DNA from 3 places in the Pseudomonas sp. S2_A10 genome. Region 1 is predicted to be linked to each of the others. Evidence: predicted binding sites of a transcription regulator. Region 1 holds the regulator's gene; each other region holds the start of a gene.
What was found. Region 1 encodes sigma-54, which starts transcription at its own class of promoters, with help from an activator protein. Its sites were predicted from a motif close to ANTGGCATNNANNTTGCTNT; they were not measured.
Positions count from the first base shown of each region.

Region 1 (4,140 bases):
CGATGATCGTTAAAGGCAACACCGTGACCATGACGCGCGCGCCCAATGGCGACATCGACGTGGTGACCTCGGTAGGCAACCTGGCTTACTTCGAGCAGTTGCAGACCCAGGGCGACGCCAACCCGGTCAAGGGCTACGGCGTGACGATTCAATACCACGCCCAGCAGAACCGGGTGGTGCTGATCGACAAGGCCAAGGTTATCGACAAGGATAACAACGTCACCCAGGGCGAAAAAATCGTCTACGACACCGTGAAGAAGCTGGCCAGCGCCGGTCGCGCCACAGGCAGCAAGGTCACCGAATCGCGTCCGCGCATCGACATGGTGATCCAGCCGAAGAAGAAAACCGAAGAGAAATCCCAGTAATGGCAACTCTGAAAGCTCAGCACCTGGCCAAGGCCTATAAAAGCCGCCAGGTCGTGCGTGACGTCAGCCTGTCGATCGACAGCGGGCAGATCGTCGGCTTGCTCGGCCCGAACGGCGCCGGCAAGACGACGTGCTTCTACATGATCGTCGGCTTGGTGCAGGCTGATCAGGGCCGTGTGCTGATCGATGATCTGGACGTCAGCCACCAGCCGATGCACGGCCGCGCCAAGGCCGGTATCGGCTATCTGCCGCAAGAAGCGTCGATCTTCCGTAAACTGTCGGTCGCCGACAACATCATGGCGATCCTCGAGACCCGCCCGGAGCTGGACAAGGCCGGTCGTCGCAAGGAGCTGGAAAGCCTGCTGCAGGAATTCCACATCAGCCACATCCGCGACAACCTCGGCATGAGCCTGTCCGGTGGTGAACGCCGCCGGGTGGAAATCGCTCGCGCCCTGGCGACGGCACCGAAATTCATACTGCTCGACGAACCGTTCGCCGGCGTTGACCCGATCTCGGTCGGCGACATCAAGCAGATCATCCATCACCTCAAGGCCAAGGGCATCGGTGTGCTGATCACCGACCACAACGTGCGTGAGACGCTGGACATTTGCGAAACCGCTTACATCGTCAACGACGGTCAACTGATCGCTGAAGGCGATGCCGAGACCATCCTGGCCAACGATCTGGTCAAGGAAGTGTATCTGGGTCACGAGTTCCGCCTGTAAGCGCGACAGCGCTGTATCGATTCAAGGCGCATTTATCCGCTTTAATTGTTACAGCGCTCTAGGCAAACACTTCAGTTTCAGGCATATAATTTGCTTAAGTTTGGCGCTTCGGCGCCCTGTAGTGGATGGCGCAAAGCGCCGGCGAATAAGGTGTTAAGCCCCTGCCATGAAACCATCGCTAGTCTTGAGAATGGGCCAGCAGCTGACGATGACACCGCAGCTGCAACAGGCCATCCGCCTGCTCCAATTGTCGACCCTGGACCTGCAACAGGAGATCCAGGAGGCTCTGGAATCCAATCCGATGCTCGAGCGCCAGGAAGAAGGCGACGACTTCGACAACGCCGATCCGCTGGCCGACAACGCCGAACAGAAGCCCGCCGAAATCCAGGAACCCTCCTACCAGGAAACCGCCCCGACGGTGGATAACCTCGAGGATGGCGATTGGAACGAGCGCATCCCCAATGAACTGCCAGTGGATACCGTCTGGGAAGACGTTTACCAGACCAGCGCCAGCAGCCTGCCCAGCAGCGATGACGATGAGTGGGATTTCACCACCCGCACGTCCGCCGGCGAGAGCCTGCAAAGCCATCTGCTCTGGCAACTGAACCTGGCGCCGATGTCCGACACCGATCGCCTGATCGCTGTCACCCTGATCGACTGCATCAACAATCAGGGCTATCTGGACGAAACACTCGAAGAAATTCTTGAAGCGTTCGATCCGGAACTGGACATCGAGCTCGACGAAATCGAAGCCGTCCTGCATCGCATCCAGCAATTCGAGCCCGCTGGTATCGGCGCCCGCAACCTCAGCGAATGCCTGCTGCTGCAATTGCGCCAGCTGCCCGCGAAGACGCCGTGGCTGACCGAGGCCAAGCGGCTTGTCGCCGATTACATCGACCTGCTCGGCAGCCGCGATTACAGCCAGTTGATGCGGCGCATGAAGCTCAAGGAAGACGAGCTGCGCCAGGTCATCGAACTGGTGCAGAGCCTCAATCCGCGTCCCGGCTCACAGATCGAGTCGACCGAAGCCGAATACGTGATTCCCGACGTGATCGTGCGCAAGGACAACGAGCGCTGGCTGGTCGAGCTGAACCAGGAATCGGTGCCTCGCCTGCGCGTCAACGCCCAGTACGCCGGTTTTGTGAAGCGCGCCGACACCAGCGCCGACAACACTTTCATGCGCAACCAGTTGCAGGAAGCGCGCTGGTTCATCAAGAGCCTGCAGAGCCGCAACGAAACCCTGATGAAAGTGGCCACGCAGATCGTCGAACATCAGCGCGGCTTCCTCGAATACGGCGACGAAGCAATGAAGCCGTTGGTATTGCATGACATCGCCGAAGCGGTCGGCATGCACGAATCGACGATTTCCCGGGTGACCACACAAAAATTCATGCATACCCCGCGCGGTATTTATGAGCTGAAATACTTTTTCTCCAGCCACGTCAGCACCTCCGAAGGCGGCGAATGCTCGTCCACGGCGATCCGCGCGATCATCAAGAAACTGGTCGCTGCGGAAAATCAGAAAAAGCCGTTGAGTGACAGCAAGATCGCTGGTTTACTGGAGGCACAAGGCATTCAGGTGGCTCGCCGCACCGTCGCCAAGTACCGCGAATCCCTCGGAATCGCGCCTTCGAGCGAACGCAAGCGGTTGATGTAAGCCACGTTACAGCGTTCCAGTGGCAGGCTTTTCGGCCTGCCGCTTTATGCACTGGCAACGAAGGAGAAGCTGTATGCAAGTCAACATCAGTGGACACCAACTGGAAGTGACCCAACCTCTGCGTTCCTACATCGAGGAAAAACTCCAGCGACTGGAGCGACATTTCGACAAGATCACCAACGTGCAGGTCACGATGTGCGTCGAAAAGCTGAAACAGAAGATCGAAGCCACCTTGCATATTCCCGGCAGTGAAGTGGTCGCAAACGCAGAAGATACCGACATGTACGCTGCGATCGACTCACTTACCGACAAGCTGGATCGCCAACTCAAAAAGCATAAGGAAAAGACCCAGAGCCTCCTCCAGGGCGCGACCGGTCGTTAACACCCCTATCCATGATCCGACTTGAAACCATCCTGACCCCCGGCCGTTCCCAAGTGAACGCGCCGGGCGGCAGCAAGAAAAAAGCCCTCGAACAGATTGCCAACCTGATCCACCGCGAAGTGCCGGATCTGGCGATGCAGGATGTCTTCGAGGCGCTGATCGCCCGTGAAAAACTCGGCTCCACCGGTTTTGGCAACGGCATCGCCATTCCCCACTGCCGCCTCAAGGGCTGCGCGGGGCCAGTGAGCGCCCTGCTGCACCTCGAAGCCCCGATCGATTTCGACGCCATCGACGGCGCTCCGGTGGACCTGTTGTTCGTACTGCTGGTCCCGGAAGCCGCAACCGACGCGCATCTGGAGTTGTTGCGCCAGATCGCCAGCATGCTCGACCGCAAGGAAGTGCGCGACAAATTGCGCAGCGCTCCGAGCAATGAAGCCTTGTACCAGGTTGTACTGGACGAGCAGAACGGGCACTAATCATGCGTTTGATCATTGTCAGTGGCCGTTCGGGCTCGGGTAAAAGTACCGCCCTGAATGTCCTTGAGGACAACGGCTACTACTGCATCGACAATCTGCCGGCCGGTTTGCTGCCGGAACTGGCCGAGCGAGCGCTGATTCACACAGAACTGGCGCAGCCGCTGGTCGCCGTGTCGATCGATGCGCGCAACCTGCCCAGCCATCTGTCACGTTTCCCTGAGTTGCTCGAAGACGTGCGTGCCAAGCATATCAAGTGCGATGTGCTGTACCTGGACGCCGATGAAGAAACCCTGCTCAAGCGTTTTTCCGAGACCCGTCGTCGTCACCCGCTGAGCAACGCCAATCGCTCACTGGCCGAGGCGATTCACGACGAAACCGCCCTGCTCGGTCCGATCGCCGATCTGGCCGACCTGAAGATCAACACCACCAGTCTGAATCTGTATCAACTGCGCGACACCATCAAGTTGCGCCTGTTGAATCAACCGGAGCCCGGTACGGCGTTTCTGGTCGAGTCGTTCGGCTTCAAGCGCGGCAT
Region 1 is NZ_CP162773.1:2,912,153-2,916,292, reverse strand. Features, by position in the region: gene lptA (lipopolysaccharide transport periplasmic protein LptA) at 1-365, shown strand, start outside; gene lptB (LPS export ABC transporter ATP-binding protein) at 365-1,090, shown strand; gene AB4N41_RS13075 (RNA polymerase factor sigma-54) at 1,257-2,747, shown strand; gene hpf (ribosome hibernation-promoting factor, HPF/YfiA family) at 2,821-3,129, shown strand; gene ptsN (PTS IIA-like nitrogen regulatory protein PtsN) at 3,141-3,605, shown strand; gene rapZ (RNase adapter RapZ) at 3,608-4,140, shown strand, end outside.

Region 2 (4,140 bases), 990 kb from region 1:
GTCAACGCGACACTACAGTCAACAAGTGAGGGAAACACCCTATGAGAAGACTTAAGCGTGATCCGTTGGAAAGAGCATTTTTGCGCGGATATCAATATGGCGTTGGTGGCAAATCCCGTGAGCTTTGCCCATTTACTCTACCGTCGGTACGTCAAGCCTGGATCAACGGCTGGCGAGAAGGACGCGGCGACAACTGGGACGGTATGACCGGCACTGCGGGAATCCACAGACTCAACGAACTTCACGCCGTCGGCTGACACAGGGCATTTATTCCGACACGACAATCTGAATTTGCATTGAATTAACCACGCACGTCCTTCCCGGACGGCGGGCTACGGCCCAGGGGCTCCTTCGAGGAGCCCTTTTTTATGCCTGCAAAAAGGGTTAACCGGGATCCACGTGGCGAGGGGATTTATCCCCGCTCGGCTGCGCAGCAGTCGCGAAGTCCGAATTTCAATTTACCTGGCGTATCAATGTGCAAGGCTTTGGGGCTGCTGAGCAGCCCAGCGGGGATAAATCCCCTCGCCACAAAGGCTCCGACAAGTCCTCGGCAATCCTCAGCGCAACGCGGCGATGGCGTCTACCGATTCACGAATCAGCGCCGGGCCTTTGTAGATGAAGCCCGAATAGATCTGCACCAGGCTTGCACCGGCCGTGATCTTCTCCGCCGCGTGCTTGCCTTCGGTAATCCCGCCCGCAGCAATGATCGGCAAACGCCCGGCCAATTCGCCCGCCAGCACTTTCACGGTATGGGTGCTCTTTTCACGCACCGGCGCACCCGACAGACCGCCCGCCTCGTCGCCATGCTCCATGCCTTCGACGCCGACACGGCTCAAAGTCGTATTGGTGGCGATCACCGCATCCATGCCGGTTTCGATCAACGCCTGGGCAACCTGCGCAGTTTCTTCGTCGGTCATGTCCGGCGCGATCTTGATCGCCAGCGGCACATGCTTGCCGTGACGCAGGGCCAGTTCGGCGCGGCGCGTGGCCAGGTCCGCGAGCAATTGTTTGAGCGAGTCGCCGAACTGCAGGCTGCGCAGGCCCGGGGTATTCGGCGAGCTGACGTTGACCGTGATGTAACTGGCGTGGGCGTAGACCTTGTCCAGGCAGATCAGGTAATCATCCACCGCGCGCTCGACCGGGGTATCGAAGTTCTTGCCGATGTTGATGCCCAGCACGCCTGTGTATTTCGCCGCAGCGACCCGCGCCAGCAGGTTATCCACGCCAAGGTTGTTGAAGCCCATGCGGTTGATGATCGCCTCGGCTTCCGGCAGGCGGAAGATCCGTGGTTTCGGGTTACCCGGCTGCGGACGCGGGGTCACGGTGCCGATTTCGACAAAGCCGAAACCCAGTTGCGCAAAGCCGTCGATGGCCGCGCCGTTCTTGTCCAGACCTGCCGCCAGCCCCACCGGGTTCGGGAACTCCAGCCCCATGACGGTCACCGGCATTTTCGCCGGCGCCTTGCACAGCAAGCCGTTGAGACCCAAACGTCCACCCGCGCCGATCAGATCCAGCGACAGATCGTGGGAGGTTTCCGGGGAAAGTTTGAACAACAGCTGACGGGCCAGGGTGTACATGGGCGGCGATGACTCGGGCGGCGAAAAGAGGCGGCGATTATAGCCGGGCATCGTCCCCCGGCGCGAGGCGCCTGCGCGAATCAGGCGACTGGCATATGCCTTGCACCACCCCGCTCATCAGTCTGCCGACCAATGACGGCGCGCAGGCCAGGACAATGGCGTCGTCCCCGGGTTTTGCCTGCGCAGAATCCGGGACGACGTTTTTTTTGAGGTAGCGTATGAACGAAACGTCCTTGGGGCCTTTGGCCTGGGTCAATGGCAGCGATGCGCCGGAGAAGAGCGCGATCAATCTCGGCTTCATGGCGCTGAGCGACTGCGCCTCGGTGGTGGTCGCCGCCACCCAGGGCTTCGCCCAGCCCTACGGCCTGACGCTGAACCTCAAACGTCAGGCCTCATGGGCCAACCTGCGCGACAAACTGGTCAGCGGCGAACTGGATGCCGCGCACAGCCTGTACGGGCTGATTTATGCGGTGCACCTGGGCATCGGCGGCGTCGCCCCGACCGACATGGCAGTGCTGATGGGCCTGAACCAGAATGGCCAGAGCCTGAACCTGTCCCATGGTTTGCAACAGGCTGGCGTGAACAGTCCTGAAGCGCTCGATCAGCATGTGCACCAAAGCCGCGCAAAACTGACCTTCGCCCAGACCTTCCCCACCGGCACCCATGCGATGTGGCTTTATTACTGGCTGGCGAGCCAGGGCATTCATCCGTTGCAGGACGTCGACAGCGTGGTGGTGCCGCCGCCGCAAATGGTTGCGCACCTGCAAGCCGGGCGCATCGACGGCTTTTGCGTCGGCGAACCGTGGGCGGCCAGCGCCGTCCAGCAGAATCTCGGTTTCACCCTGGCGACCAGCCAGAGCATCTGGCCCGACCACCCGGAAAAAGTCCTCGGCTGCACCCGCGAATTTGTCGAGCAATACCCCAACACCGCGCGGGCGCTGGTCATGGCCATTCTTGAGGCCAGCCGCTTCATCGAAGAAAGCCCGGAAAACCGCCGCAGTACCGCGCAATTGCTCAGCGCCACCGAATACCTCGACACCCCCGCCCCGTGCATCGAGCCGCGTTTCATGGGGGATTACGCCGATGGCCTCGGCAATCGCTGGCAGGACCCGCATGCGCTGCGTTTTCACGGCGGTGGCGAGGTCAATCTGCCGTACCTTTCCGACGGCATGTGGTTCATGACCCAGTTCCGTCGCTGGGGTCTGTTGCGCGAGGATCCGGATTATCTGGCCGTCGCCCGTCAGGTTCAGCGTCTGGATCTGTACCGCGAGGCAGCGAGCGCGGTCGGCGTTGCGACTTCGTACGCAGACCTGCGCAGCAGCCAGTTGCTCGACGGCAAGGTCTGGGACGGCAGCGACCCGGCGGGCTATGCGCGCAGTTTCAAGCTGCATTCCCTGAGCGACACCGCCCCCCTTCTCGCCCAGCGCTGACAGGAGACCGCGAACATGTTGCGCATTCTGCTGATCAACGACACCGCGAAAAAAGTCGGACGCCTGAAAGCGGCGCTGACCGAGGCCGGCTTCGAGGTAATCGACGAGTCCGGCCTGACCATCGACCTGCCGGCGCGCGTCGAAACGGTGCGCCCGGACGTGATCCTGATCGATACCGAGTCACCGAGCCGCGATGTCATGGAGCAAGTGGTACTGGTCAGCCGCGACCAGCCCCGGCCGATCGTGATGTTTACCGATGAACACGACCCGGGGGTGATGCGTCAGGCGATCAAGTCCGGGGTCAGTGCCTACATCGTCGAAGGCATTCACGCACAACGGTTGCAGCCGATTCTCGACGTGGCGATGGCGCGCTTCGAGAGTGACCAGGCCTTGCGCGCGCAATTGCAGGCCCGTGACCAGCAACTGGCCGAGCGCAAGCGCATTGAACTGGCCAAGGGTTTGCTGATGAAGATGAAGGACTGCAACGAGGAAGAGGCCTATACGCTGATGCGCCGCCAGGCGATGAGCCGCCAGCAGAAGCTGATTCAGGTGGCGGAGCAGATCATTGCCATGAGCGAGTTGCTGGGCTGAAGTTTTCGCTGCAAATCAAGAGCCCCTCACCCTAGCCCTCTCCCGGAGGGAGAGGGGACCGACCGCGTTGTCTGGCGCTGTCCGCCGACCTGAACGACCGAGTCGATTATGGATTCACTCGAAATCGTTCAGATCGGCAAATGATTCGGCCATCCCCCGCTCGGTTCCCTCTCCCTCTGGGAGAGGGCTAGGGTGAGGGGCTTTTGCTTTTCAGCTGTTGGCACAAATCTCGCTAAGTAAACCGCACAGGTAACCAACGGCGGTTGCCCCACCTACGACAAAGACGTCGCTCACCCCGTTCGCCCCTCGGCGAATCAGGTAGCGGCGTTTTTGCGTTTTGGCCCCACAGAACGGGGCCGGTGGTGCGGCCGTGAGGCGCTCCACCTGCTGTGCATGACTCCTTTCGAGACTCTTTTCAGCCGAGGTGCGCGATGAATTCAAGCTTCTGGAAATCCGGCCATACCCCGACCCTGTTCGCGGCCTTCCTGTATTTCGACCTGAGCTTCATGGTCTGGTACCTGCTCGGCCCGCTGGCGGTGCAG
Region 2 is NZ_CP162773.1:3,902,131-3,906,270, reverse strand. Features, by position in the region: gene rmf (ribosome modulation factor) at 42-257, shown strand; gene AB4N41_RS17640 (quinone-dependent dihydroorotate dehydrogenase) at 558-1,577, opposite strand; gene AB4N41_RS17635 (CmpA/NrtA family ABC transporter substrate-binding protein) at 1,796-3,007, shown strand; gene AB4N41_RS17630 (ANTAR domain-containing response regulator) at 3,023-3,598, shown strand; gene AB4N41_RS17625 (nitrate/nitrite transporter) at 4,030-4,140, shown strand, end outside.
Region 2: the regulator sigma-54 is predicted to act here: its motif matches at 1,665-1,684, upstream of AB4N41_RS17635 (CmpA/NrtA family ABC transporter substrate-binding protein).

Region 3 (4,140 bases), 1.9 Mb from region 1:
GAAACCGGGAATGCCCATGTTGTGCAGGCGTGTCAGGGTTTCCGCCGCGCTGTTGGTGTGCAGGGTAGATAGCACCAGGTGTCCGGTCTGCGCAGCCTTGATTGCGATCTCGGCGGTTTCCAGATCGCGGATCTCGCCGACCATGATCACGTCCGGGTCCTGACGCAGAAACGAGCGCAGCGCTTGGGCAAAGTCCAGCCCTTGGCGGGGATTGACGTTGACCTGATTGATGCCTTCCATGTTGATTTCCACCGGGTCTTCGGCGGTGGAAATATTGATGTCGACGGTGTTGAGGATGTTCAGCCCGGTGTACAGCGACACGGTTTTACCGGAGCCGGTGGGGCCGGTGACCAGAATCATCCCTTGCGGCTGTTTCAGCGCGGCGAGGTACAAGGCTTTTTGTTCGGCTTCGTAACCCAGTGCGTCGATGCCCATTTGTGCACTGGACGGGTCGAGAATCCGGATCACTACTTTTTCGCCCCACAGAGTCGGCAGGGTGTTGACGCGGAAATCGATGGATTTGCTTTTCGACAGGCGCATTTTGATGCGGCCGTCCTGAGGTTTGCGCCGTTCCGAGATATCCAGACTGGCCATTACCTTCAAGCGCGCGGCAATGCGCCCGGCCAACTGGATCGGCGGCTTGGCCACCTCGCGCAGCATGCCGTCGGTGCGCATGCGCACCCGATAGTTTTTTTCGTAGGGTTCGAAATGCAGGTCGGAAGAGCCGCTTTTGATCGCATCGAGCAGCATCTTGTGCACAAAACGTACGACCGGGGCGTCGTCGGCATCGAGGCCGCCGATCACGTCCTGTTTGTTGTCATCAATGGACTCGACGTCGAGGCCGTCGAGATCGACATCGGCCATTTCCTCCAGGCCCGAGGCATGGCTGTCGAAGAACTTGTCGATGGCGTCGCTGAGCTTGTCGTCCTCCACCAGAATCGCTTCGGTGCTCAGGCCGGTGCTGAACTGGATGTCGCTGATCGCCTGCTGATTGCTTGGGTCGGAAAGGCCCACGAACAGTTTGTTGCCGCGCCGCCAGAGGGGCAGGGCGCAGTGCTGGCGAACCAGTTTCTCACTGACCAGACCCTTGGGCTGAGTCTCTTTGTCGAGGCAATGCAGATCGAGCAGGGCCATGCCGAAATGTTCCGAGGCGATCTCGGCAATTTGCCGGCTGTTGACCAGTTTGTTGTGCACCAGGTAATTGACCAGCGACACGCGATTGCGCTGGGCCTGCGCCCAGGATTGCCGGGCGCTTGTTTCCGTGAGCAGTTCGGCCTGGACCAATTGCTTGGCCAGACCGCTCAGAGCGATGTCATTCATGGGGATTCCGCACGCTTGCCGTTCATGACTTATAGCCTAGTCAAGTGACAGCGCCAAACACGGCCGGTGCAGGTGACAAAAAGTGTCAGATAGTGCGATTGCCGGTTGTAGGAAACGGCGTTGGGGAATGAGCGCGCCCAGCAGACGGGGGCAAATGGGCGTTGGCATGGGCTGTGCTGGGCCTTGTTCAGATCATGAGATTTCGACTCATGCATGGAGCGTGTCTATGAAAAAACAACAAGGCTTTACATTGATCGAGCTGCTGATCGTTGTGGCGATCATCGGCATTCTGGCGACTATCGCCCTGCCGCAGTATTCGAAGTATCAGGCGCGGTCGAAGGTGACGGCGGGGCTGGCGGAGATCAGCGCGATGAAGGTGCCGTTTGAAGACCTGATCAATCAGGGGACAAATCCAAGCTTGGCGGCGGTGAAAGGCGATAACGTCACCACTACCTCCAATTGCGCTCTGACTGCCTCAGGTACCGCTGCAGACGGAGCTGGAACGATTGTATGTACGTTGGCCAACGCGCCAGCGCCTGTATTGGGCAAAACCATCACGCTGACTCGTACGGCGGCCGGCGGCTGGAGTTGTGGCACTACGGTCGCTCCTGACTACTCGCCAAAAGGCTGCGCTGCCAGTGGGACTTGATCCATTTGTTGCACCCAGAATGCCCCGCATCGCGGGGCATTTTCATACCCTGACCACTTAACAAAAGCTCCAATAATTTCAGCAGCTTATGAACTTTCCAAAAAACCGCAACTTGCATGCGAAGATTGAGCGAGTCATGCATTTTGCATGAAAATGAAAATTGGCATTTTTCATAACTCATTGTTTTTAAAAGAATTTATATGGCAAAAAAAGTTGGCACAGCGTTCGCAATATATCCGGTAACCCTGCTGACAAGCGTTACAGCAGACTTCCAGTAAAAACAGGAGTTACTCGTATGAAGAAGTTCGCTATCACTGCCGCTGCTACCGCTCTGACCCTGACCATGGCTGGTGGCGCTTTCGCCCAGTCCGCTCAGGCTACCCAGTCGCCAATGGTTCTGGCTGCTGGTGAAATGACCAAGGCTAAAGAAGAGACTTCCGATACCTGGATCACCACCAAGGTCAAAGCTGATCTGGTCACCGAAAAAGGCATTCCAGGCACTGATATCAAAGTCGAAACCAACAAGGGTGTAGTTTCCCTGTCGTCGACCACTGCGGTAACCGAGTCGCAGAAAGAAGTCGCCGTAGGCATCGCCAAGAAAATCAAAGGCGTTAAAGCGGTCTCCGCTGACGGCCTGAAAGCCGAGTAAGGCAAGACTTCTCGCCTGAACCGGGAGAAGACGCGACAGACGGGCCGAGCAATACGTCTGCCGCAACTTTAGAGTTCATGCGAACGGTCACACGGATGTGACCATTACAGGCCCCGGCACTTGTGCCGGGGCCTGTTCTATTTTGGGCAATACCAATGTGGGAGCGAGCCTGCTCGCGAATGCGTAGTGTCAGCCGACAAGTTCGTCAGTAGACAGACCGTATTCGCGAGCAGGCTCGCTCCCACAGGGTGAATTTCGTTCGGCTTAGTTACCGCGTTTGCTGTTGATCTGCCTCAAGCGATTACCTTCAAAGCGCAGGTACTGGTACATGCCGTTGTTCGGCCCGTAGGTCCATTCCTCGACCTGAAACTCTTCGCGGCGATTGGTACTGCGCTTGTAGCCGAGCACATCGCGGCTGACCGGCTCGCCGCATTTTTGCAGCACTTCGCTGGCGCGGTCGCCGAGGCTGATCAATTGGCTGCCGCAGCGCAATGTATCCGAAGCCGACGCATGGCCGGCGGCGCACGTGAGAGCGAGCGCCATCAACCAGTTACGCACGGTCATTCGGCATCCAGGTGCATTTGCGTGACCACGCGGCCATCGCTTTCGGCCTCGCCGAGGTTGGCGTCGATGAAATACACGCGGTCATCCTCGAGCTTGCCCTTGTCGACCAGGTAATCCTTGATGGTGCTGGCGCGGTCCTGGCCCAACTGGCGCAACAGCACCTCGCTGCCACTCCAGAATGCGATCACGCCCTGGCGCATATTCGCCGTGCGTTCTTCCTTGCCCAGATCTTTCCATTCTGCCGGTGGCTGGGTTTTCAGGCGGGTGCGGTAGATGCCTTCGAGCAACGCGCCTTTCTCGCTTTCGGGCACTTGCAGCAGCGAGGCCTGGGCCGGAACTTTGTCGCCACGGCGCTGGAGCATCTTGTAGTAGTTGTACTGATATTCGCGTTCCAGACGTTGCTCGGCCAGCAGTGGCCCATCGCTGCTCTTCGCAGCAGTGCCTTCGATTTCCAGGCGCAGCGCCGGACGTTCCTTGAGTGCCTGCGACAGTTTCACCAGCGCCGCTTCGGCGTCTTTGCTCAGATCGCTGGAGCCCGGCGCGAAGGACACCGTGCCGAGGTCTTCGGAGCCGCCGCCACTGACCAGCCCGCCGATCATTTTGAACGGTGCGGCGGCCGCTTTGACGATCAAATTGCGCAGGGTTTGCCAGACGATCGGCATCACGCTGAACTGTGGATTATTCAGGTCGCCGGTCACCGGCAATTCGATGGAGATCTTGCCGTCGACGTCCTTGAGCAGGGCGATCGCCAGTTTCAGCGGCAGACTCACTGCATCAGGGCTGTCGACCTTCTCGCCCAGTTGCAGCTGCTCGACGACGACTTTGTTCTCGGCTTTCAGCTGGCCTTTGGTGATCAGGTAGTGCAGATCGAGGTTGAGCCGGCCCTTGCGGATGCGGTAGCCGGCGAATTTGCCGGAGTAGGGCGTCAGGGTCGTCAGTTCGACGCGCTTGAAGCTGG
Region 3 is NZ_CP162773.1:997,359-1,001,498, reverse strand. Features, by position in the region: gene pilB (type IV-A pilus assembly ATPase PilB) at 1-1,320, opposite strand, end outside; gene AB4N41_RS04560 (pilin) at 1,547-1,969, shown strand; gene AB4N41_RS04555 (BON domain-containing protein) at 2,265-2,618, shown strand; gene AB4N41_RS04550 (DUF2845 domain-containing protein) at 2,883-3,182, opposite strand; gene AB4N41_RS04545 (DUF748 domain-containing protein) at 3,179-4,140, opposite strand, start outside.
Region 3: the regulator sigma-54 is predicted to act here: its motif matches at 1,481-1,500, upstream of AB4N41_RS04560 (pilin).